Regions from separate parts of the Clostridium sp. 001 genome, predicted to be linked through region 2. Evidence: riboswitches for the same ligand, from Rfam matches in the RefSeq annotation. Region 2 holds a riboswitch; the other holds the start of a gene.
What was found. Region 2 has a riboswitch for molybdenum cofactor ahead of fdhF (formate dehydrogenase subunit alpha). Riboswitches for the same ligand answer to the same signal wherever they lie in the genome.
Positions count from the first base shown of each region.

Region 1: another riboswitch for molybdenum cofactor. It lies ahead of B5S50_RS21080 (ABC transporter ATP-binding protein); the one in region 2 lies ahead of fdhF (formate dehydrogenase subunit alpha).

Region 1 covers NZ_CP020473.1:4,538,279-4,550,005, forward strand. The annotation lists partial or broken gene B5S50_RS21065 (transposase) at 1-1,288, shown strand, start outside; gene B5S50_RS21070 (MoaD/ThiS family protein) at 2,142-2,366, shown strand; gene B5S50_RS21075 (HesA/MoeB/ThiF family protein) at 2,369-3,052, shown strand; molybdenum cofactor riboswitch at 3,122-3,240, shown strand; gene B5S50_RS21080 (ABC transporter ATP-binding protein) at 3,369-4,151, shown strand; gene B5S50_RS21085 (iron ABC transporter permease) at 4,210-5,247, shown strand; gene B5S50_RS21090 (ABC transporter substrate-binding protein) at 5,374-6,462, shown strand; gene B5S50_RS21095 (aldehyde ferredoxin oxidoreductase family protein) at 6,815-8,638, shown strand; gene B5S50_RS21100 (sigma-54-dependent Fis family transcriptional regulator) at 8,821-10,161, shown strand; gene B5S50_RS21105 (sigma-54-dependent Fis family transcriptional regulator) at 10,326-11,727, shown strand, end outside.
Region 2 covers NZ_CP020473.1:1,241,733-1,253,459, reverse strand. The annotation lists gene B5S50_RS05620 (ATP/GTP-binding protein) at 2-1,255, opposite strand; gene B5S50_RS05615 (nucleotidyltransferase domain-containing protein) at 1,844-2,242, opposite strand; gene B5S50_RS05610 (DUF86 domain-containing protein) at 2,283-2,711, opposite strand; gene B5S50_RS05605 (Fic family protein) at 2,791-3,525, opposite strand; molybdenum cofactor riboswitch at 4,220-4,351, shown strand; gene fdhF (formate dehydrogenase subunit alpha) at 4,571-6,712, shown strand; gene B5S50_RS05595 (4Fe-4S dicluster domain-containing protein) at 6,729-7,298, shown strand; gene B5S50_RS05590 (cell wall-binding repeat-containing protein) at 7,707-9,404, opposite strand; gene B5S50_RS05585 (phosphatase PAP2 family protein) at 9,707-10,267, shown strand; gene B5S50_RS05580 (DUF6143 family protein) at 10,332-10,892, opposite strand; gene B5S50_RS05575 (multidrug efflux MFS transporter) at 11,027-11,727, opposite strand, start outside.

The DNA.
Region 1 (11,727 bases), 1.3 Mb from region 2:
TTTCAAAATAACAAGCCTCAGTTTCTTTCTTTACTTGAAAATACTATTAATCTTGATGATTTAATCCCTGCTTCCTTCATAAATCATTTTTATGCTTCTATCGGAAGGCCCCGTAAATATAGTCTTTACGCCATGCTCCGTGCTTTGATTTTGCAGCGCATTTTTTCTATTCCTACTGATTCCCTTTTGATTATTTTTCTTAAATATTCTCAAGAGTTAAGAGATTTCTGCGGTTTCCTTAAAGTCCCTGATGCTTCTAAATTCACACGTTTTAAACAGGATTTTATTCTGGACTTACAATTGATGTTTGATAATCTCGTTGATATTACTGAACCAATATGCCAGCAAATTGACCCCAAACTTGCTTCTATGACTATTTTTGATACTTCTGGTATTGAAGCTTTCGTTACTGAAAATAATCCTAAATATGCTAATCGTATCATAAAACAGCTTAAGACTTTTAAGAAAGTACATGGTTTAAATGATTCCTATGATCCTTATAAAGCTGCTTACGGTGCCATGCCTTCTCATGCTAATGCCAATCATGCTGTTCAGCAGATGTATATTAACGGGCATTTCTGTTATGCCTTTAAATTTGGCATTGTAACCAACGGCCTTGGTATTGTAAGAGATATTTCATTTTACAATCAGAATTTCCTTAAAGCACATCCTGATATTGTTATTGAGAAAAAATCTGATTCACCAGATGAAGATAAATCTCTTGCTGATTCTAAAGCTCTTATACCTGTTCTTATGGATTTCTTTGCAAAACATCCTTTGATAAATCCAAAAATCTTTTTAGGTGATGCTGCTTTTGACAGCATTCTGATTTATCGATACATTTTGCATGATTTGAAATTTGAAAAGGCATTTATTCCATTAAAAACTAAACTTGCATCAAAAGAATCCGACTGCCCTTTAAATGAAGATGGTATTCCATGCTGTCCTTATGACCATTCGCTTCCAATGAAACGAGAAGGTAGTAAAACACACTTACGTTCTGGAATTCCATCAATGAAATTCGTATGTCCCAAAATGAAATGGGTATACAATAAAAAAACTAAAAAGAGCAAACGTGTAACTCTATGTGAAAATCCATGTACAAAATCTTCCTGCGGAAAAATGTTTTACATTTATCCTGAAAAGAATCTTCGTGCATATCCTGGAACTACTCGTGGAAATCTCCAATGGGAAAACACTTATAAAATCAGGACTGTTGTCGAGAAAAACATCAACCATTTCAAAGGCAGTTATTGCGTTGTGGATCGTAAGACACAAAATGAGCTAACGCTTCATACTGACTTACTTCTATCCGGTATAACTCAGCTAATAACAGTCATTGCAGCAAATAAAATACATAAAAATGAATATATACGAAGCCTAAAACCATTAATTGCATAAATTTTATTTTTAAAAAATAGGAACCCATCTTTGCTTTATTTCGTGCACCCTTTTTTATCAATATGGTTATTTCAAATCATAAAAGTTTGTATTTAAACTTCTAACAATGCTTTTGCAACTTCTAAACATCTTTTATTCATTTTTATCAGTGAGTTTCGCAATTACCTAAGTTTAAGTATTGTAGTTCTTTTTACCTGTGTTTCCACACAATTTAATATTATGACTAAAACATAGGCTGTTTCTTTTTAATGAAATTATAAATTTTTTAATGAAATTATAAATTTTTTAATTTTAGACTAAATTTGCGATATAATAATATGATAAATTTATTTTGAATTTTAGTAGAAACTATCTGTGTGAATATTATATCACAAAATAATCTAAGTGAAAATGGTTTCATAAAGCTTGCATTTTTATAATATTCGAACACTTTTCAAAGATATAAAGTAACATTGCTCTTTATTTGAGCATTTTATTAGTATAAAATAATACATTGTTCTTTATTTGATCATTTTGTTAATATAGAATAATATATTGTTTTTCATCTCAAATAGCAATGCTATTATTGCTGCATTTACTATCAGTACTTAATAATCAGTATATCATATATGTTCTGGTTATTAAGTATTTTTTATAAATATGTTTGGTACAATTTATGCTTTAAATATATATAATTGGGTAAATAGGATATACCTATAGAAGAAACATTAAATAAATTCTGTTTTTAAGGAGGTGTGAATTTGAAAATAGAAGTTAGACTATTTGCTTATTTTAGAGAAAATAGAGATAAAAAATTATTTTTAAAATTTAACGAGCCCGTAACACCTGCGGATATATTTAAAAAGATAAATATTAAGGAAGAAGAAGTAGCTATTTTACTTATAAATGGTAGGGATGGTAAAGCAAATACAGAACTTAATGACAATGATGTATTGTCATTGTTCCCACCAGTAGGAGGCGGTTAAATTTGGAACGTTATGTTAGAAATATGAAAACCCTGTCAAAAGAAGAAAATGATAGCTTAAAGAAATTTAAAGTTTGTGTTGTAGGCTGTGGAGGAATTGGTGGTTATGTCATTGAAATGCTTGGAAGAATAGGAATAGGAAATATTACTGCAGTAGATGGGGATGTATTTGAGGAATCTAATTTGAATAGGCAAATACTTTCAAGTACAGACATTATAGGTTTTAGCAAAGCACAGGAAGCAAAGGCTAGAATGGAAAAAGTAAATCCACTAATAGAGGTAAAAGCATTAGAAAAAATGCTTACGGAAGATAATGCTTGCAGTATTTTAAGTAATCACGATGTAGTAGTAGATGCTCTTGACAGCATACCAGCAAGATTATTACTTCAACGCAGCTGCAAAAAACTTAATATACCAATGGTTTATGGAGCCATAGCAGGATGGTATGCTCAAATTACTACTATACTTCCAGGGGATGATACCTTAAATAAGATTTATAATGTAGATAAGCAAACATCTAAAGGAATTGAAAAGGAAATGGGTAATCCATCATTTATACCAGCTTTAGCAGCTTCAATTGAAGTAAGTGAAGTAATAAAGCTTCTTTTAGGTAGAGGAGAACTTTTAAGAAAAAAGATGGCCTTTATAGATCTTCTCTCAACTGAGTATGATATAATTCCCCTGTGATAAACAGGATTCTTGCTGATTTAGCACTTAGAAGGCGTTATCTTTTAGAAAAAATATATAAGTAAGTATAATATTACAGGACTTCAAGTTTTTGATCCTAACGCTAAGCCTATGGAGATAAAACCAATGAGTATGTCATGAAAATGATGTGCTTTCCGTGTTTGAGAAGAAGGCCATTGCAAATATCGAGAGAATAGGTATGTGCTTTTGGCATGTGCCTATTTTTTATATATCTGTATTGGCAAAAACTTGACAAAATTAATGACACCTAGGCAAAGGAAGGATGTTCGGTTATTGCAGGAAGGAGAGAACTGATATGAAATTAGAGGTTAAAAACGCTATTTGTGGTTATGGTACAAGCATTATAGTAAAAAATATATCTATGAATGTAAGCTCGGGAGAAATATTATGTTTGTTAGGACCTAATGGTGTAGGAAAAACAACTTTCTTTAAGACTATATTAGGATTCTTAAAGTTAAAGGGTGGGGAAATACTTTTGGATGGAGAGAATATACATAATTGGTCTAGAAAGAAATTAGCTAAAACTATTGGTTATGTACCTCAGGCACATACACCCCCTTTTCCATTTAAAGTTTTTGATGTGGTATTGATGGGGAGAACTGCTCACCTTTCAATGTTTTCTTCTCCTACAAAAGAAGATATGGACATTGCAGAAGAGGCCATAAATACTTTGAAAATATCCTATCTAAAGGACAAGGTATATACGGAAATAAGCGGTGGTGAAAGGCAAATGGTTTTAATTGCTAGGGCTCTTGCTCAGCAGCCCAAAATGTTAATAATGGATGAACCAACTTCTAATTTGGATTTTGGAAATCAGATTAGAGTACTAGAACAGATAAATAAGCTTTCTGAAAGAGGATTAGCAGTTGTTATGACTTCACATTTTCCCAATCATGCTTTTCTATGTTCCACAAAAGTGGCACTTATGGAAAAAAGCAATGTATTTACAGTAGGCAGCGTGAATGAGGTTGTAACAGAGGATATGCTTAAAAAAGCATATGGTATTAATGTAAAAATTATAACTACAGTTGATTCAAATGGACAGCAAATCAAAGCCTGCATACCTATGATTAACTAAAATATTTTACATTAAAGAGACATTTTCTATAAACAAAATAGGAGTAGGAGGCTGTTTCATGCAAACGTTAAGAGGAGAAAGTGTAAAAAAAAGCAATATAATATCTATAAAAATTATACTTATTATCCTGGCCCTTTTTACATTTTTGATTTCATTTACTATGGGAAGGTATTCAGTATCATTTAAAGATCTTTTTTATATATTTTATGCAAAAATATTTGGGTTACCTCAAATCTGGTCTGAAAATGTTGATACTGTATTATTTAAAATAAGATTACCAAGGATTATAGCTGCGTTATTAATTGGTTCTTCACTTTCAGTAGCTGGGACTACATATCAATGCCTATTTAAAAATCCTATGGTTTCTCCTGATATATTAGGTGCTTCAGCAGGTGCCGGTTTTGGTGCTGCAATGGGACTTTTATTATCTTTTAATATGGCAGGAGTACAATTTCTTGCTTTTGCCTTTGGCATGGGTGCAGTTCTTATTACTTATGCTGTTAGTAAGGTTATTGGACGTAGTAATAATACAACTTTAATATTGGTACTTACGGGTATAGTGGTATCATCCCTTTTTCAATCCCTTATTTCTTTAACAAAATATGTAGCTGATCCAGACAGTAAACTTCCAGCAATAACGTTCTGGCTTATGGGTGGTCTTTCTACCATAACCTTTAAAGAAATTCATATTCTTTTAATTACATTTATTATAGGAGTTGTTCCAATTTTATTATTGAGATGGAAGTTAAATGTTATTTCTTTTGGTGAAGAAGAAGCAAAATCACTAGGAATAAATACAGATAGAATGAGAATTATTTTAATATTTTGTTCTACTTTATTAACTGCTGCCTCTGTTTCTATGGCTGGAATAATTGGATGGGTAGGCTTGGTTATTCCTCATGTGACTAGGATGATTGTAGGTCCTAATTATAAAGATCTTTTACCAGGTTCTATATTAATTGGAGGCGCTTATCTTCTTTTAATTGATAACATCTCTCGTACCATATTTTCTATGGAAATACCACTAGGTATTTTAACGTCATTAATAGGCGCACCATTCTTTATAACTATTTTATTAAAAGGAAGGAGGCAGTAATATGAAGCTAAAAATTAGTGAACTTCTAATAAATTGGTATATTTAATAAAAATATTTTAAGTAATCTGGTAAAACAAAACTAATACCTAATTTATTATAATTTTTATTATGAAAGGATGTATAAAAATGAAAAAAATAACAACAATTATTCTATGTATTTTCTTAATGATGTTTTTTACTGCTTGCAATTCAAGTCAATCGACTCAATCATCAAACAAATCTTCTTCGACACAAGAAACTAGCTCAAAAACAAAAACTATTACAGATACTTCTGGTGCAAAAGTTCAAGTTCCTACAAAAATAAACAAGGTTGCTGATTCTTGGAAGGCACATAATGAAGTTTTATCAGTATTAGGCGATGGTGATAAAATTGTGGAAACAGTGCTTAGTGAAAAATCTATGCCTTGGTTATATAAAGTTAATCCAGCTATGAAAAAAGCAGTTACTACTTTTGGTGCAAATTTTAATACAGAGGATTTAATGAAAAATAAACCTGACATAGTATTTGTATCTTCTGGTGATGCAAATGCTAATAAAATTTCTAGTTTAGGAATTCCAGTAGTTCAATTAAATTTTACTACTTTTGACACAATGAAAAAATGTGTATCTTTAACTGGTGAAATTTTAGGTGGAGATGCTGCAAAGCGTGCAGATAAATATAACAAATATTTAGATGATAAGGTTAAAATGGTTAAAGATGTTACCTCAAAAATACCAGATAGTGAAAGACCTAAAGTTCTTCATGTAGAGTCGCTGTCTCCAATTGGTGTAGATGGAAGCAAAACTATTATTAATGAATGGATTGAAGCAGCTGGAGGAGTAAACGCTGCAAAGGATGTTACTGGAAATATGAAGGAAGTATCCTTAGAACAAGTAATTCAGTGGAATCCTGATATTATTATATTTGGGGCTAATGGTGCTAGTGGTAAAGTTAACTCTATAGATAAATTAATTAATGATCCAAATTGGCAGAAGATATCAGCAGTTAAAAATGGAAAAGTATATCAAAATCCTACTGGTGCATTTTTATGGGATCGTTACAGTTGTGAAGAAGCGCTTCAAGTTCAATGGGCTGCTAAAACAATTCATCCAGATAAATTTAAAGATTTAGACATAGCTGCTGAAACAAAAAATTTCTATAAAACATTTTTAAACTATAATCTTACTAATGAAGAGGTAGATAAAATATTGAAAGCACAATCTCCTGGAAAATAGTAATGAATAAGCAAGTAAGCTCTAAAGTATATGCTAATTGTGATCCATATTGGAACGTTTTAAAAAAACAGAAATAGTATTGTACGTTATTTGACCACTTTTTTAAAAATAAAATGATAATATTGTATTTTTTTTGAGCATTTTGGCAATATGGAGAACTGTATTGCTTATTATTTAAGCATTTTATTATAAAATAAAAAAACGTTATTAAATTATTTACTATGAATTCACTTGATAATCAACACATTGCATGTAATGTTGATTATTGAGTGTTTTTTTGTAACCATATTTGGCACAATTTATGCTCTATAACATTTCTGAAATAAATATATGTATATGAGGAGGAATTTCAATGTATGGTTATAATGGTAAAGTATTAAGAATTAATTTAAAAGAAAGAACTTGCAAATCAGAAAATTTAGATTTAGATAAAGCTAAAAAGTTTATAGGCTGTAGGGGACTAGGTGTTAAAACTTTATTTGATGAAATAGATCCTAAAATAGATGCATTATCACCAGAAAATAAATTTATAATTGTAACAGGTCCGTTAACTGGAGCTCCAGTTCCAACTAGTGGAAGGTTTATGGTAGTTACTAAAGCACCGCTTACAGGAACTATAGGAATTTCAAATTCGGGTGGAAAATGGGGAGTAGACTTGAAAAAAGCTGGCTGGGATATGATAATAGTAGAGGATAAGGCTGATTCACCAGTTTACATTGAAATAGTAGATGATAAAGTAGAAATTAAAGATGCGTCACAGCTTTGGGGAAAAGTTACATCAGAAACTACAAAAGAGTTAGAAAAGATAACTGAGAATAGATCAAAGGTATTATGTATAGGACCTGCTGGTGAAAGATTGTCCCTTATGGCAGCAGTTATGAATGATGTAGATAGAACTGCAGCAAGAGGCGGCGTTGGTGCAGTTATGGGATCTAAAAACTTAAAAGCTATTACAGTTAAAGGAACTGGAAAAATAGCTTTAGCTGATAAAGAAAAAGTAAAAAAAGTGTCCGTAGAAAAAATTACAACATTAAAAAATGATCCAGTAGCTGGTCAGGGAATGCCAACTTATGGTACAGCTATACTGGTTAATATAATAAATGAAAATGGAGTTCATCCTGTAAATAATTTTCAAGAATCTTATACGGATCAAGCAGATAAAATAAGTGGAGAGACTCTTACTGCTAACCAACTAGTAAGGAAAAATCCTTGTTACAGCTGTCCTATAGGTTGTGGAAGATGGGTTAGACTAAAAGATGGTACAGAGTGCGGAGGACCGGAGTATGAAACACTGTGGTGTTTTGGCTCTGACTGTGGTTCATATGATTTAGATGCTATAAATGAAGCTAATATGTTATGTAATGAATATGGTATTGATACTATTACCTGTGGTGCAACAATTGCTGCAGCTATGGAACTTTATCAAAGAGGATATGTAAAAGATGAAGAAATAGCCGGAGATAACCTATCTCTCAAGTGGGGAGATACGGAGTCTATGATTGGCTGGATAAAGAAAATGGTATATAGTGAAGGCTTTGGAGCAAAGATGACAAATGGTTCATATAGGCTTTGTGAAGGTTATGGAGTACCTGAGTATTCTATGACAGTTAAAAAACAAGAAATTCCAGCATATGATCCAAGGGGAATACAGGGACATGGTATTACCTATGCAGTTAATAATAGAGGAGGATGTCATATTAAGGGATATATGATTAATCCTGAAATATTAGGTTATCCGGAAAAACTTGATAGATTTGCATTAGATGGTAAAGCAGCCTATGCCAAAATGATGCATGATTTAACTGCTGTAATTGATTCTTTAGGATTGTGCATATTCACTACATTTGGGCTTGGAATACAGGATTATGTAGATATGTATAATGCAGTAGTAGGAGAATCTACTTGTGATTCAGATTCACTATTAGAGGCAGGAGATAGAGTATGGACTCTTGAAAAATTATTTAATCTTGCAGCTGGAATAGACAGCAGCCAGGATACTCTACCAAAGAGATTGTTAGAAGAACCTATTCCAGATGGTCCATCAAAGGGACACGTTCATAGGCTAGATGTTCTTCTGCCAGAATATTACTCAGTACGAGGATGGAGTAAAGAGGGTATACCTACAGAAGAAACATTAAAGAAATTAGGATTAGATGAATATATAGGTAAGTTCTAGTTTGATTTGGTAAACTAGAAAGTAGACTTCATGTGTTAAAGAAGATAGCTTCTCTCTATATATGAAGTCTGTTTTTAATAGAAAGATGTGAATTTGAGAATAGAAGTTACATTAGTTGCTTATATATTTGCAAAAGTGTTAAGTTATGCTTAGATAAGTTCGGGAGATGAAATTCGGTTGTTATGATAAACTTCAATAGTAATAAGCAAAGCTTTGAAGCATTTATTGAATCTATACCTGAAGGCATTATGATTTGTAACATTTATGGAGAAATTAAATTTGTAAATAGTGCCTTACTACAAATTACAGGATATAGTCAAGAGTGTATAATGGACATGAATATTCAAGATATGGTATGTAACTGGAATAATATAACAAGTAATATACATAATATAAGCATTCAACAGAATATAGAAACTAGCGTAAAGTCTGTTAAGAATATACTTAAATTAAATTTAAATATATATCCATTATACACAAAAAAAATGGATGACAGGATAATCATAGTTGTTTTTAAAGAAATAAAAAAGAAAAGAAAATTAGAAGAAAGGCGATTAGAAGGAAAGGCCATATATACTTTTGATAAAATAATAGGGAAAAATAAGAATTTCTTAAACATAATAGAGTATTCAAAAAAGATATCTAATAGTAAGTCTACTATATTAATAACAGGAGAAAGTGGTACAGGAAAGGAAATTTTTGCTCAGGCTATACACAATTATAGTGACAGAAAAGAAAATGTTTTTATGGCTGTTAACTGTGGTGCAATTCCGGAAAAACTTATAGAGTCTGAACTTTTTGGGTATGAGGAAGGTGCTTTTACAGGGGCTAAAAAAGGAGGAAATTTAGGAAAGTTTGAAATAGCAAATGGTGGAACTGTATTTTTAGATGAAATAGGGGAAATGCCTGTTGAGATGCAGGTAAAGTTATTAAGAGTTATAGAAGAGGGGTTAATTGTAAGAGTCGGAGGGTACAGTCAAATACCCGTAAATGTTAGGATAATTGCAGCTACAAATAAAAATTTAAAAGAAGAAGTTGAAAATAGAAATTTCAGAAGAGATTTATTTTATAGATTAAATGTTCTTCCTATCCCACTTCCCCCTTTAAGGGATAGAAAAGATGATATTTGTTTATTAGTTGATTACTATATGAATAGAATAAGTAAGAAGTTAAATAAAAGAAAAATAAAAATTACTAGTGATCAAATGGATAAGTTAGTACAATATGAATGGCCTGGGAATATAAGAGAACTAGAAAATGTTATTGAATTTTTTATAAATATTGAGCATATAGATGAAAATATTATTCAATCAGAAGGCTTATTTAAAGAAGATAATGTGAAAAATAGTCGTATATATTATGATGGAGATTTTATGTTTAATATGAACCTTGAAAATTTAGAAAAAACACATATAGAAAATGTAATAAGAAAGTTTAAAGGAAATTTTACTTTAGCTGCTAAGGCTATGGGTATAGGAAGGAACACTCTTTATAGAAAAATCAAGAAATATAATATTTACTGATATATATAGAAGTACCATTCCAAATAGATATTATCATATTTGCATAAACTCTTAAAGATATAGCAATAAGTATTATAGCAGGTAGCCATCAGATAAAAGTTAAAAGGCAATCTTTCAATGGAAGAAATAAATTTAAAACTGTTGTTGTGATTGGAGGAATTATAATGAATGTAGCTATTTGCAAATCTGGCAACGTAGTTATATCCAAGCCAAATATAAAACTTTCACATAGAAGATGTAAAAAGTTTAATATTGATTCACATCAGATATTTAGTAAAAAAATAATAGACGATATTGAATTGCAGAAAAGATTTGCAGCTAACAGAAATTTAATATTGACTGCAGCACCTTATATGGAGCAGCTAATTAATTTTGTAAAAGGATTTAATTTTTTTGTATTACTTACAGATGGAGAAGGATGTATATTAAATGCATTAGGTGATGAAAAAATACTCTCAGAAGCCTTTTCTTTAAAAATGATACCGGGAGCCTTTATGAATGAAGAAAATATTGGAACAAATGCTATGAGTGTAGTTATAAAAAGTAAAATGCCAGTTCAAATTTCTGGAGATGATCATTTTATTAATGCATATCATAAGTGGACATGTTCTGCGGCGCCTATAAAAGATAACAAAGGAAGACTTATAGGTGTATTGAATCTTACTGGGTATATTGAATTTGTACATTCCCATACCCTTGGTATGGTTATAGCAGCATCAAATGCTATAGAAGAAATGCTTAAAGTAAAAGAGTACAACAAGATTCAAAATATGAATTACAAGCATATAAAAAATATATTTAATTCCAGTCCTGTTGCTATAATAACCTCAGATATAAATGGTAAGATAAAAATTTGTAATAAAAAGGCACAAAATATGTTTGGCATAAGGGGCAATAAATTAGAGACAAACAATATGGAAGATATTATAGAAAACTGGAATAATATAAAAGAACCTATATATTTAGGAGAAAGTACTTCAAAAGAGACAATTATGGTTTCACTAAGAAATAAGATTCAGTATCAAGTAACTACCAGTTCAATATACAACTATGATGATGATAATAATATTGAGATAGTTTATGTTTTTGAAAAATTTAAAAAGATAAATAAAAGAAATAACGGACAGGCTTACTATACTTTTGGTAAAATAATGGGGCAGGATGAAAACTTTACAAAAGTAATAAATTATGCAAAAAAGATTTCAGATAGCAAATCAACTATACTTATAATGGGGGAAAGTGGTACTGGAAAAGAAGTGTTTGCACAATCAATTCATAATTACAGCAGCAGGGTAGATGGACCATTTGTAGCTTTAAATTGTGGTGCTATCCCTAAACAACTTATAGAGTCAGAGCTTTTTGGATATGAAGAAGGAGCTTTTACAGGTGCCAAAAAAGGTGGAAACCTTGGAAAATTTGAATTGGCAGATGGTGGAACTATGATGCTGGATGAAATTGGAGAAATGCCACTTGATATGCAGACAAAGCTTCTAAGAGTTGTACAGGAAGGCGTAATAACGAGAATAGGGAGTTCAAAGTCTATACCTGTAGATGTAAGAATTATAG
Region 2 (11,727 bases):
TTTACTGCCATTGTAAGCCACCTTTCAGATATGGAATAGCTCCATATTTTCCTTGTAAGTATCCTTTTTCAATTGCAGCATCTTTTCTAACTGGAAAATCATCTAGTGAATATAAGTCTGTACTATTATCTTCTTTCTTTTCAGTAAACCATATTTGATCTCTTCTAAAAATCTCCTGATCTAAAAGATTGGTATCATAAGTTGAAAAAATAAGTTGGGCATCTTTTGTGTTTATTTCTTTATCGTGAAATAGTTCTACTAAGAACCTTGTTAGTTTAGAGTGTAATTTTATATCAAGTTCATCTACCACAAGCGTTGCTCCTGTATCTAATACTTCAATCCACGGACCAAGGAGTCCAAAAAGTTTTTTAGTTCCATCTGATTCCTCATCCAAATCAAATTCTACCAGTTCTTCTGAGTTATTCATTTTATGAAGAGTACTAATGTTAGAAAGTTTATTTGAACTATCCAAAAGCTTGGATTTTGCATCTTTATTTAAATATTTTAATATTGGATCATCCTTTGCATCTACTTCAATTTCTGTGAATTTTATATCTTCAATATCACTAACTACGTTTTTTAATAGGGATTTAACCCTCCTATTAATAGATTCATTTGATTTCATTAAATTCATTGTTAATTCTTGTAGATCACTGTGATGAATAAGAACAATTAAATTGTCATTAAGCCATTTAAATGGTATTTGAGCTTTATCATATTCCCATAAGCTTGCAACTGCAATAAAAAGTTTATTTGGTGAATTAAATTTATCTTTTATTGCAGTTTGTTTTTCTATATCATTAGTAAACTTATAATTATTAGTATTTTTTCTTTCAAAAATTATTGTCTGCCTTCCATTTGGATAATAATAAAGATACTCATCAATGATTTTTTCATCTGTAGCTGAAAAACCATAAGCATACTTTATACCTTCTGTCTTAAATATAATATCAAACTTACTTGGACTATCAAGGCATGAGCTATCAAGTTTAAATGGTTCAACTTCAATTTTTTTACCTTGCTGCATTTCATGTGATTTCCCTAAAAAATCAGTTAAAAAACTTATTGCTTTTATCACATTTGTTTTTCCTGATGCATTAGCTCCATATATAGATGCTATTTTTAATCCATTTAGGTTTTTATCTGCATTTTTAATAATATTGTTTTCGTGTGAGGTGTCTTTTGAAGCTAACATACTAAGCGTTACTTTATCCTTTATAGAGAGGAAATTCTGAGCACTAAATTCTATTAACATATTATTATCCTCCAGTATTTTCTTTCAGTTGTTTGGTATGCTTTTTATATAATATTATGTATAATTATATTATATTCATAAATATGTGACGAAACCACAAAATTTATAAATAAAACATTAAAATATATAGATTTATTTTATAAACTTATATACAAGACGTTGTATGGTCACTATATTTATATTAAGATAAACTTTTAATTCTTTAAATAAATATGTTGATTATAAGCCACAATAATTTGAGCTTAATTTTAAATAATTCCTATTCCATTTTTATCTAAAAGATATATTCTCTAAAAAAAATAAAAACCCTTTAATAAATGAATATTATGATGAATTAGAACCACGTGTGTACTGATAGAGAGCCATTAGATAAAATTCGAAAGTATCCGATTAAAATTATAGCAGTAGCCAGGGCTTTTATTTGAGTGTAGGAAAGACTAAAGCTTGGTCACTGTTTCAGATCAATAAATAATTAAACTTAAAAGAAGAACCGAATGCGTTCAGTTCTTCTAAGTATAGACTGCAGGTATCTCTTATAATTTTAAGAATACTGTATTCTTAGCTAAATCTTTCTTATATCATCCCAAATTAAAGAGTGGCAAAATAATCCCTATCAAACTTATCCAAATAATATTTCCTATCTCCATAATTATTTATTACATATTCTATATAATCACACACTTTAATATAATCTGATTCATATAAGTTTCTGCCTTCTTTTATTGTCTTAAATTGAAGTGTAATTGGTGCTTTCATTAAATTTATAGTATCAATATTTTCTATTTTAAGTACATCTGTAATATCACAGGCAAAATTCATTTCCTCTAAATCATTTATATCTTTATCAAAAAGTATAGCAAAATCAATGTCACTATCTTCTCTTTGATATTCAGTCCCATAAGAACCTACTATCCATACTGCTAAAATATCAGATTGCTGACTAAAATATTTTTTTAAGTTCTCTATTTTATTTTCTATATTTAGCACATTAGTACCTCCGGTTTTTAAGTTGTTTTTCTAAACTCAATTAGAAATTAATATTTTTAACTATAGTTTTAATGAAAACTTCAAAGTCCTTCAAATTATTTTGTGTTATTTCATAGATTATTTCATTGTTAACGTCAAAATACATATGAACAATTCTATTTCTGAATTTTGCCATAGCAAAGTAAGTATTTATATATTTCTTTTCAATAATGCCTTGGTTTGCAAGTATCTCAAAACTTTCCCTATTAGTTTCTGGCCTTCCCCATCTATTTCTAGCTATTATATGATTGCTTATATCAAGCATTGCTTCAATTGTTACTTGTAATAGGTACTTAGCACTATCTACATTCCTAAAATCTTCTATGAATATATCCTTATCAATCTTTTGTAATTTGTTTAATTTTTCTAGATTACTCTGCATAAACATTATCTTTTGCTTTATTTTAGGTAAATCGATATTGTTAATCATAAATTATCCCCCTATGTATCTCATTTAAATAAGTACACAAATTAAGATTACTTTTTTTAGTATATCTCAAAATGTATTTTTATTTTAAAATATACAAATATGTATCTAGGCTTCTATTTACTGCTGCAGCAACAATACCTATGAAATCCTCTAAATTATTTTCAACACTTGCTTTTTCAAGAGCACTCATATATTCATTTCTGTCTTCTATTCTTATAACAGTGATTGGATACCCACACCTCATAAGAATTAGATTCATAAGTAATCTACCACACCTGCCATTTCCATCTATGAAAGGATGTATAAAAGTAAATTTATGATGAAATTCTGCTGCAAGCTTTATAGGATGCAATTTATTTTTATTTTCGTTATACCACTTGATTAAGTCTTCCATTTCTTGTGGAACTAAGAAGTGCTCTGGAGGTCTATGTTTGCTGCCGCTTATGAGTAGATTCACATTTCTATATCTTCCTGCATTTTTATTGTTTATAGTTTTAAGAATAATGCAATGTAAGTTTTTTACAATGCTTTCGGTAATATCTATATTTTTATCAACTATATCTTCAATGTAGTCCATAGCTTCTTTGTGATTAATTACTTCAAGGTGTTCTCTAAGAGTTTTTCCTTTTCCAATAGTGATTCCATCTTCCAAAATAACTTTAGTTTCCGTAATTGTAAGGGTATTTCCTTCAATAGCATTTGAGTTATATGTAAGTTCCACATCAAAATACTCTTTCAAATTTTTAATAGCAGTTTTATCAAATGGTCTTTTACTATCAAGTATTTTTTTCTTTTTATCTATCTCTTTAAGCATAATATCCCCTTACAAATGAAATTGTTATTTGTAAAATACTCTTAAGCGTATTATACCATACAAAATTTATATTTATGGTAAAATATGAATATCTCGTAATTAGTATTATCAACTTTACTGAATTTATTTAACAAGTACTAAAAAATTTTTTTTATAACTATATATATTATATCTACTTTCCTTATTTACTAATTTATATAGAAATGATTAGGCTAGTATAAATAATTGAAATTTATGATGATGGAACTGAGGACAATATAACTGAGAATGATTCGGCGTCATAACTTGAAAAGATGAAATTAAAGGAGTAATTGAGAGGAATGTTAAAAGATAAAAAGAAAAATATATAAATATAAATTAACGTAATTAGAGTATTTAGCATATTCCTTCTTAAAAATTAATTCTAGAGACCTGTTTCTGGCAGCTTGTTGAAATAATGATTGCTAAAATATGTTATGAGTTTGGTTATTATAAATTGTAATACTATAGTGGTATCATATATGAAATTCAAATAATGGTTTATGGTTGATACTGTATGTAGTAAAATGTTTACATAAAGAACTATTGTTAATTTACAATGGAGTTTAAAAAGAGCAATTGAAAGTATATAGGTTGTATTGTTACGCTTGAAACTTCTAATGTGAAATAATTAAATATGTACACATTAGTTAATAAAAACTATATTATCAAAATACAATTAAATAAACTCCGATCCATATTTAACCTTAGGCTAAAGGATAATAGGTTAAGGCTAATATAGACGTTTAGGGTGTGAAAAGTAATTTTTATGCCTGCTATTTTGCAAAGGAGTTCATATTCATAGAGGTAAACTATGCCTATTATGAGTATGAATTTTTTATATTATCAAAATATTTTAAACTTTTATTTTATACACAAAATATATAAGCATATTATTACTCAAGGTATTTTTAAGGATACATAGAAATTTGAGTGATAATGATTTTAGGCTCTACCACACCCTGAAATAAAAGGGGTGAGAGTTATGATTACGTCTATTTATAAAGAAAAAGGAGTGAAATTATTAATGGAAAAAAAGGTATTAACTGTATGTCCTTATTGCGGTGCTGGATGCCAACTGTATCTAATTGTTAAAGATGGACAAATAGTAAGAGCAGAACCTGCTAATGGAAGAACAAATGAAGGAACTCTTTGTCTTAAAGGACGCTATGGCTGGGATTATCTAAATGATCCTCAACTTCTAACTCCACGTATAAAAAAACCTATGTTAAGGAAAAATGGTAAATTAGTAGAAGTAACTTGGGATGAGGCTATTAAGTTTACGTCAGAAAAATTAACAGAAATAAAAAATAAGTATGGTGCTGATTCTATAATGACTACAGGATGTTCTAGAGGTCCTGGAAATGAGACAAATTATGTAATGCAAAAATTTGCACGTGCTGCAATAGGTACAAACAATGTGGATAACTGTGCTAGAGTTTGTCATGGCCCTTCAGTAGCAGGATTAGCTACAGTACTTGGAAATGGAGCCATGTCAAATACTATCCCTGAAATTGAAAATGCAGATTTACTTCTTATATTTGGATATAATCCAGCAGAATCTCATCCTATAGTTGCTAGAAGAATAGTTAAAGCAAAAGAAAAAGGAGCAAAAATTATAGTTGTAGATCCTAGGGTCACAGAAAGTGTGAGAATATCTGATCTTTGGCTTCCATTAAAAGGTGGTACAAATATGGCGCTTGTAAATGCATTTGCCAATGTACTCCTTAATGAAAACTTGTATAATAAGGAATATGTTGCCAATTATACTGAAAATTTTGAAGAGTATAAGTCAATTATACAAAAGTATGATCCAGAATATGCAGGAAGAATAACAAAAGTCCCTGCTGAAGACATAAAAAAAGCCATGAGAATGTATGCTAACGCAAAAAATCCAATGATTCTTTATGGTATGGGAGTATGTCAATTTGGTCAAGCTGTAGATGTAGTTAAAGGCTTAGCTGGCTTAGCTTTAATGACAGGAAACTACGGTAGGCCTAGTGTTGGCATAGGTCCTGTAAGAGGACAAAATAATGTTCAGGGTGCTTGTGATATGGGTGCTATTCCTAATTGTTATCCTGGATATCAAAAGGTTACGGATAAAGATGCTAGAGAAAAATTTGAGAAAGCTTGGGGAGTAGAACTTCCTGATAAAGTCGGATATCATTTAACAGAAGTGCCTAGACTTGTTTTAAAAGAAAATAAACTAAAAGCTTATTATATAATGGGAGAGGATTGTGTTCAAAGTGATCCAAATGCAAATGATGTAAGAAAAGCTTTAGATAAATTAGAACTTGTAATAGTTCAAGATATATTTATGAATAAAACAACTTTACATGCTGATGTAATACTTCCGGCCACTGCCTGGGGAGAACATGAAGGTGTATACAGTTCCGCTGATAGAGGTTTCCAAAGATTCCGAAAAGCTGTTGAACCAAAGGGAGATATTAAACCAGATTGGCAGATAATTTGTGAGTTAGCTACTGCTATGGGATATCCTATGCATTATAATAATACAGAAGAAATATGGGATGAAATGAGAAGTCTCACTCCAAAATTTGCAGGTGCTAGCTATGAAAGAATGGAAAAGTTAGGAGGAATAATTTGGCCTTGTCCTTCTGAAGATCATCCTGGAACTCCTGTGCTTTATGAAGGAAATATTTTTAGTACACCAAGTAAAAAAGGTATTTTATTTGCTGCGGAATGGAGACCTACACAAGAATCTCCAGATAAAGAATATCCATTAAGCTTATGTACAGTTAGAGAAATAGGTCACTATTCTGTAAGAACAATGACTGGTAATTGTCGTGCTCTTAAGGCACTTGAAGATGAACCAGGTAAAATTCAAATGAGTTTGGAAGATGCTGAAGAACTTGATATAAATGATGGAGATCTAGTACAAGTAAGTTCAAGAAGAGGTTCTGTAATGTCAAGAGCCTTAGTTACAGATAGAGTTCGTAAGGGTAATACTTATATGACTTATCAATGGTGGATTGGAGCTTGTAATAACCTTACGGTTGATAACTTAGATCCTATATCAAAAACACCTGAATATAAATATTGTGCAGTTAAAGTGGAGGCAATAAAGGATCAAGATAAAGCTGAAAAATGTTTATCAGAAACATACAATGAATTACGTAAAAAAATGGGAGTAAAAAATATATATTAAGAAAGGAATAAATATAATGAATACTTTTGTTGTTGCGGATCCCAATAAATGTATAGGATGTAGAACCTGTGAGATAGCTTGTGTAGTAGCTCATTCTGACAAAGATATATTTACATCAGAAAGCTCTGAAATTGAATTTTATCCACGTTTAAGTGTTGTAAAAACAGCTAAAGTTAGTGCACCAATTCAATGTAGACAGTGTGAAGATGCTCCTTGTGCTAATGTATGTCCAAATAAGTGTATTACGAATAAAAACGGAGTTGTCTTTATAAATAGAAGCACTTGTATAGGTTGTAAAACTTGTCTTATGGCATGTCCTGTAGGTGCTATTGACTTAGTTCCTGAATTTAATGACGGAAAAAAGGTAGTACAACATGGCTTAAAAGTTACAGATGATGGCAAGTTATGTTTTAAGTACAAAATAGTAGGCAATAAGTGTGATTTATGTAATGGCAGAGAAAATGGACCAGCTTGTGTAGAAGTTTGCCCAACTAATGCATTTAATATAGTTAAATCTGATGAGCTTCATGAATCTATTAAAGAAAAAAGAAAGCAGAGTGCATTAGGATTAACTAATATAGGTTGATCCGTAAATTTTGTGATTAAAAAAGTATTCCACTGTTTATATTAGTATGGGGGCTCCTTTGTACTACAAAGTAACTGGGATTAATTAACGTCTAATAAGTTGGACATGTTGAAAATTAACTTTCCATATAGTACATCTCAAAAACGGAGGTTTTTGAGATGTACTTTTATATAGAAAGTATGCTTACTCAAGGTGTCATAAATCCCTTAGTTTACATCATTTACTCACTATATGTTGTTTAGCAGGTCCTCTATTTTTAAGCGATTCTGTTTTTACTGCGGGATTAAACAATGAAAAAATGGCACGTATAAACTAAGGTTATTTACTATGGAATTTGTACAGTAAGTTGTAAAAGATTCATTTCCAATTTTGTAGAGTTTTACTGATTTTATGATGAAAGATTACTATTTAATTTATTTTATCTCCATAATTATAATAGTCATCTACTCTCATAGATCTATAACCTAAATATGAAAAATTTCCACTATCTAAATTAAATTTCCATGAGTGTATATAAAACATAAAAGTTTTTGCATTATCATAAAGAGATGTCTCAAACATATTATCTTTTGTTTGATTAAAGAAAAGACTTCTAGAATTACTTGTTAAAACCTCATCAGAATCATTATTATTAGGATCTAGGAATTTTGCTTGATTAAGTTTTCCATTTTTTATATAATACACTTTTAAATAAGAAGCATTCGTGCATTCAGGTATCCCTATTAAAAGAAAATCTGGATTTCCAGTCTGAGAATTTTGGTGAACTCTGACTAACTTTCTACTTAAATTCATCCTAATTTTATTATCCTCTGAATAAAAACCATTAATAATATTATCGCTGCTAATATTATCATATATATCAGGTGTGTTTTCACCCTGTTTTGCCACTGCTATTTTAAAATGACCTTTAACTATCGTATCTCCTTCTGATGCGCCAGCCCATGGTAAAGACCAATCATCGTCTGAGTTAAATGATGCAGTTTTTGTTTGCATATCATCACTATATATAAATACAGAATAATTTTGATTGTTATTGTCTTTCATATTAAGTTCATAAACACTTTTGCTTTTTATTATATCTAGCTCACTTATGGTGCCTTTTAATATGCCTTCACACATGTTATTTATTGCTCCAGTACCGCCAAGCAAAATTAAATTTTTATATTCAGTAGTATCTAAATACTTTTTCTGGCTTGATATATTCTGCCCATCTGTAAGTATTATAGGTGCATTTTTTTGTGCAGCTATAGCACTTCCGGATAACGCATCAGGAAAGTTTTTTCCACTCGTAATCACTGCTGTATCTGAAGCCATATTAAAATATTTGCTTATATCTAACGACGTATCATATCTAGTAGATCCGCCTATTCTAATTATATTGCTGGCTCCCAATTGTAGAGAGGTGTTTTCTATTTCAGATATTATGTTATTACTTAAAGAGCCTTCTCCACCTATTAAATAAACGTGAGATGGTTGAATATCCTTGATTTTTTGTTTAATTTCATTAGATAAATTTGATGAATTACTCATTAAAATAGGATATCCTTTTGAAGCTGCAATACTTGAAACGCTGAGGGCATCTGCAAAGCCATAGCCATTAGTTATTACTACAGGTGTTCCTTTTTGGACGTTTAATGTATCAACTATTTTTTTATTGGTATCAAATCTATCCGTTCCTCCCAATCTTGTAATATTTTTACAACCTAGATTTTTAATGTAATTTACATATTGTTCACTTACAGAAGCACTTTGTCCTAATATATATACATTTCCATCATAATTAAAATGATTTTTTAAGTATTCTATAGAATCCATGCTGTTTGTAACTTCTTTATCAACTAATAGTATAGGAGCATTTAATTTTTTAGAAAGAACACTTCCTGCAAGTGCATCAGGGAAGTTATTACCACTAGCTATAATCACATTGTTAACCTTGCCGTTATCAAATTTGTCACATATATTTATGCAAGTTTCATATCTAGTATTACCGTATATTCTAGTAACATCATATTTTGTTGATGAATCTGCTGCAAGTACATTATGAAAAGAAAATAGACATAAAAAACCTACCGCAGCTGCAACCACTTTTTTAAATTTTTTATACATCTTAAGTTCCCCCTATTATATTAAGATGTTGTAAATATTCTATAAGTGTAAATATTTTTCCTGCATTATGGTATAAAGTAAATGTATCACAAAGTATAATTCATGATATAAGTTGAGATTATTAAATGATGTTCTAATATATAATGGGTGATTTTAGTATCAATAGATAAGGTGTTTCCTTCAATAGCATTTGAATTATATGTAAGTTATAGATCAAAAATGAATATAATAGTGGATTTTAAATTTGAAATGTAGTATATTAATAAGTTGTACATATTAAATATAACAGCAGGGAGATAGAGATGGTTACATTAATATACAAATTTGATGAATGTATTCTTTCATATATAGCAAATAATATGCATAATCAAATTTTAGATAAGATTATGATTGCATTTACTTCGCTTGGCAACACAGGGCTTATATGGATTGCAATTTCCTTAGCACTTATAGTAAGTAAGAAATATAGAAAAGTTGGAATTATGGTTTTAACAGCTATTATAATAGGATCAGTATTTGGTGAAGGATTGATAAAACATATTGTTAAACGTACAAGGCCTTTTTATCTTGACCCAACTATAAAACTTTTAGTTGCAAAACCAGCTTCCTATTCATTTCCATCAGGACATACTACAGCATCTTTTGCAGCGGCTAGTATATTATCAAGGTATTTCAAAAAATATGCGCCAGTATTTTTTACTGTAGCAATTTTAATAGCTTTTTCAAGAATATATTTATATGTGCATTATCCTACAGATGTGCTTGCTGGAATAGTGTTAGGACTTGTATCTGGGAAAATAACAATATATTTATTTAAGAGAATTAGATCATATTTATTAAAAGAGCTCAAGTCTAGTATATAGACTTGAGCTTTTTAAAATAGCTGAATTTTTTCTTGCTTTAGAATATTTACGTTCATTTCTTTTTTTAATGTCTCAAATCTTCATACCATCCAAATGCACCTATTACTTTTGCAGGTATTGGATTTGATGATTTTATAATTAGAGTGTAGTTTCCACCTGGACGTTCTATAAATTTACCGTCTTCCTCACCTACTAATGTTGTGTTTGGGGGCACTATTCTTTTATATACATTTACCCCATTTTTGAAAACTATATTGGTAAATTTCGCAAAGTAGATATTTACTTTGTTTTTAGGAAGTGGTTTTAAAGCTGTATTGCTTGGAGAAACATTATGGGATATACTCCCATTTGGGGGAACATCAGTATTAAGCCATATTTCAGCAGTTAAATAGTCATCAGAAAAATTTGAGATAGTAAATACATTCGCAAATAAATTAACACCAGAATTATGAGGATTTACTAAGCCAAACCAGGCATTTGAACAACTATCTACCTGAATAGGCTTTGTTTGTCCAACAAAATATTTTCCCTGCATTGATTTAAATAAAGGAACGGGATTGCTAACGACTTCTTTTATTTTAGTATTTTTCATGTCTAAGATATAATTGCTGTTTTTTTGTGACATAAATCACATCTCCTAATAATGATTTTACATATATCTTAATACAGTTTAGCCCTCAACATATAATATTCTATAGATGTTGATAGGTGATAATGACAAGAAAATATATATTTTTTAATGAACTTCAAAACCGATTTTTAAACCATATGCTCTTTTAATGGAGTAGTAGCATTTGAATCTAATTTTTTGCAGATCTTTTCGTAAACCAATAAACCATTTAAAAGAAGTAGTGCACTGGTAATGAAAAATACATACTTCATACCAAAGTATGAAGCTATTTGTCCACCAAGTAAAGAACCGGAAAAGGTACCTAAATAAAATGCGCTCATGTTAAAACCAAACATCCTTCCAGTAAGGTTTTCTGGTGTTATTTTCTTTAACAATGTATTAATTGATGGTGCTAGTCCTGCTGTTACAAAACCTAGTGAAAATCGTAATATGATAAGTTGCCAAGAATTTTTTACAAAAGCTTGAGGTATGAATATTAAACCAGCTATAATAAGTGATGCAAGCATAACTTTTTGAGGTCCAATTTTGTCTGATAGTTTTCCAAGCCTTGGAGCGGAAATAATGCTAGCAAGACCAGAAGCAGAAAATGCCATTCCAGAAATTAAGGCAATATGGACTGAGCTGCGAGATAACTGGGATATATATACTGTTATTATTGGTTCTATAGAATAAAAAGCAAGCTGCAAAATAAAAGAAGTAGCAAATAAAACAATAATTAAGTTACAATCAGGAAGTTGTTCCCAGACTTCTTTTGTACTGAGCACTTTTTTATTAGATTTTATAAAGTCTTCTTTTACAAATATTAAGGTTAAAATAAAAACAATTAGCA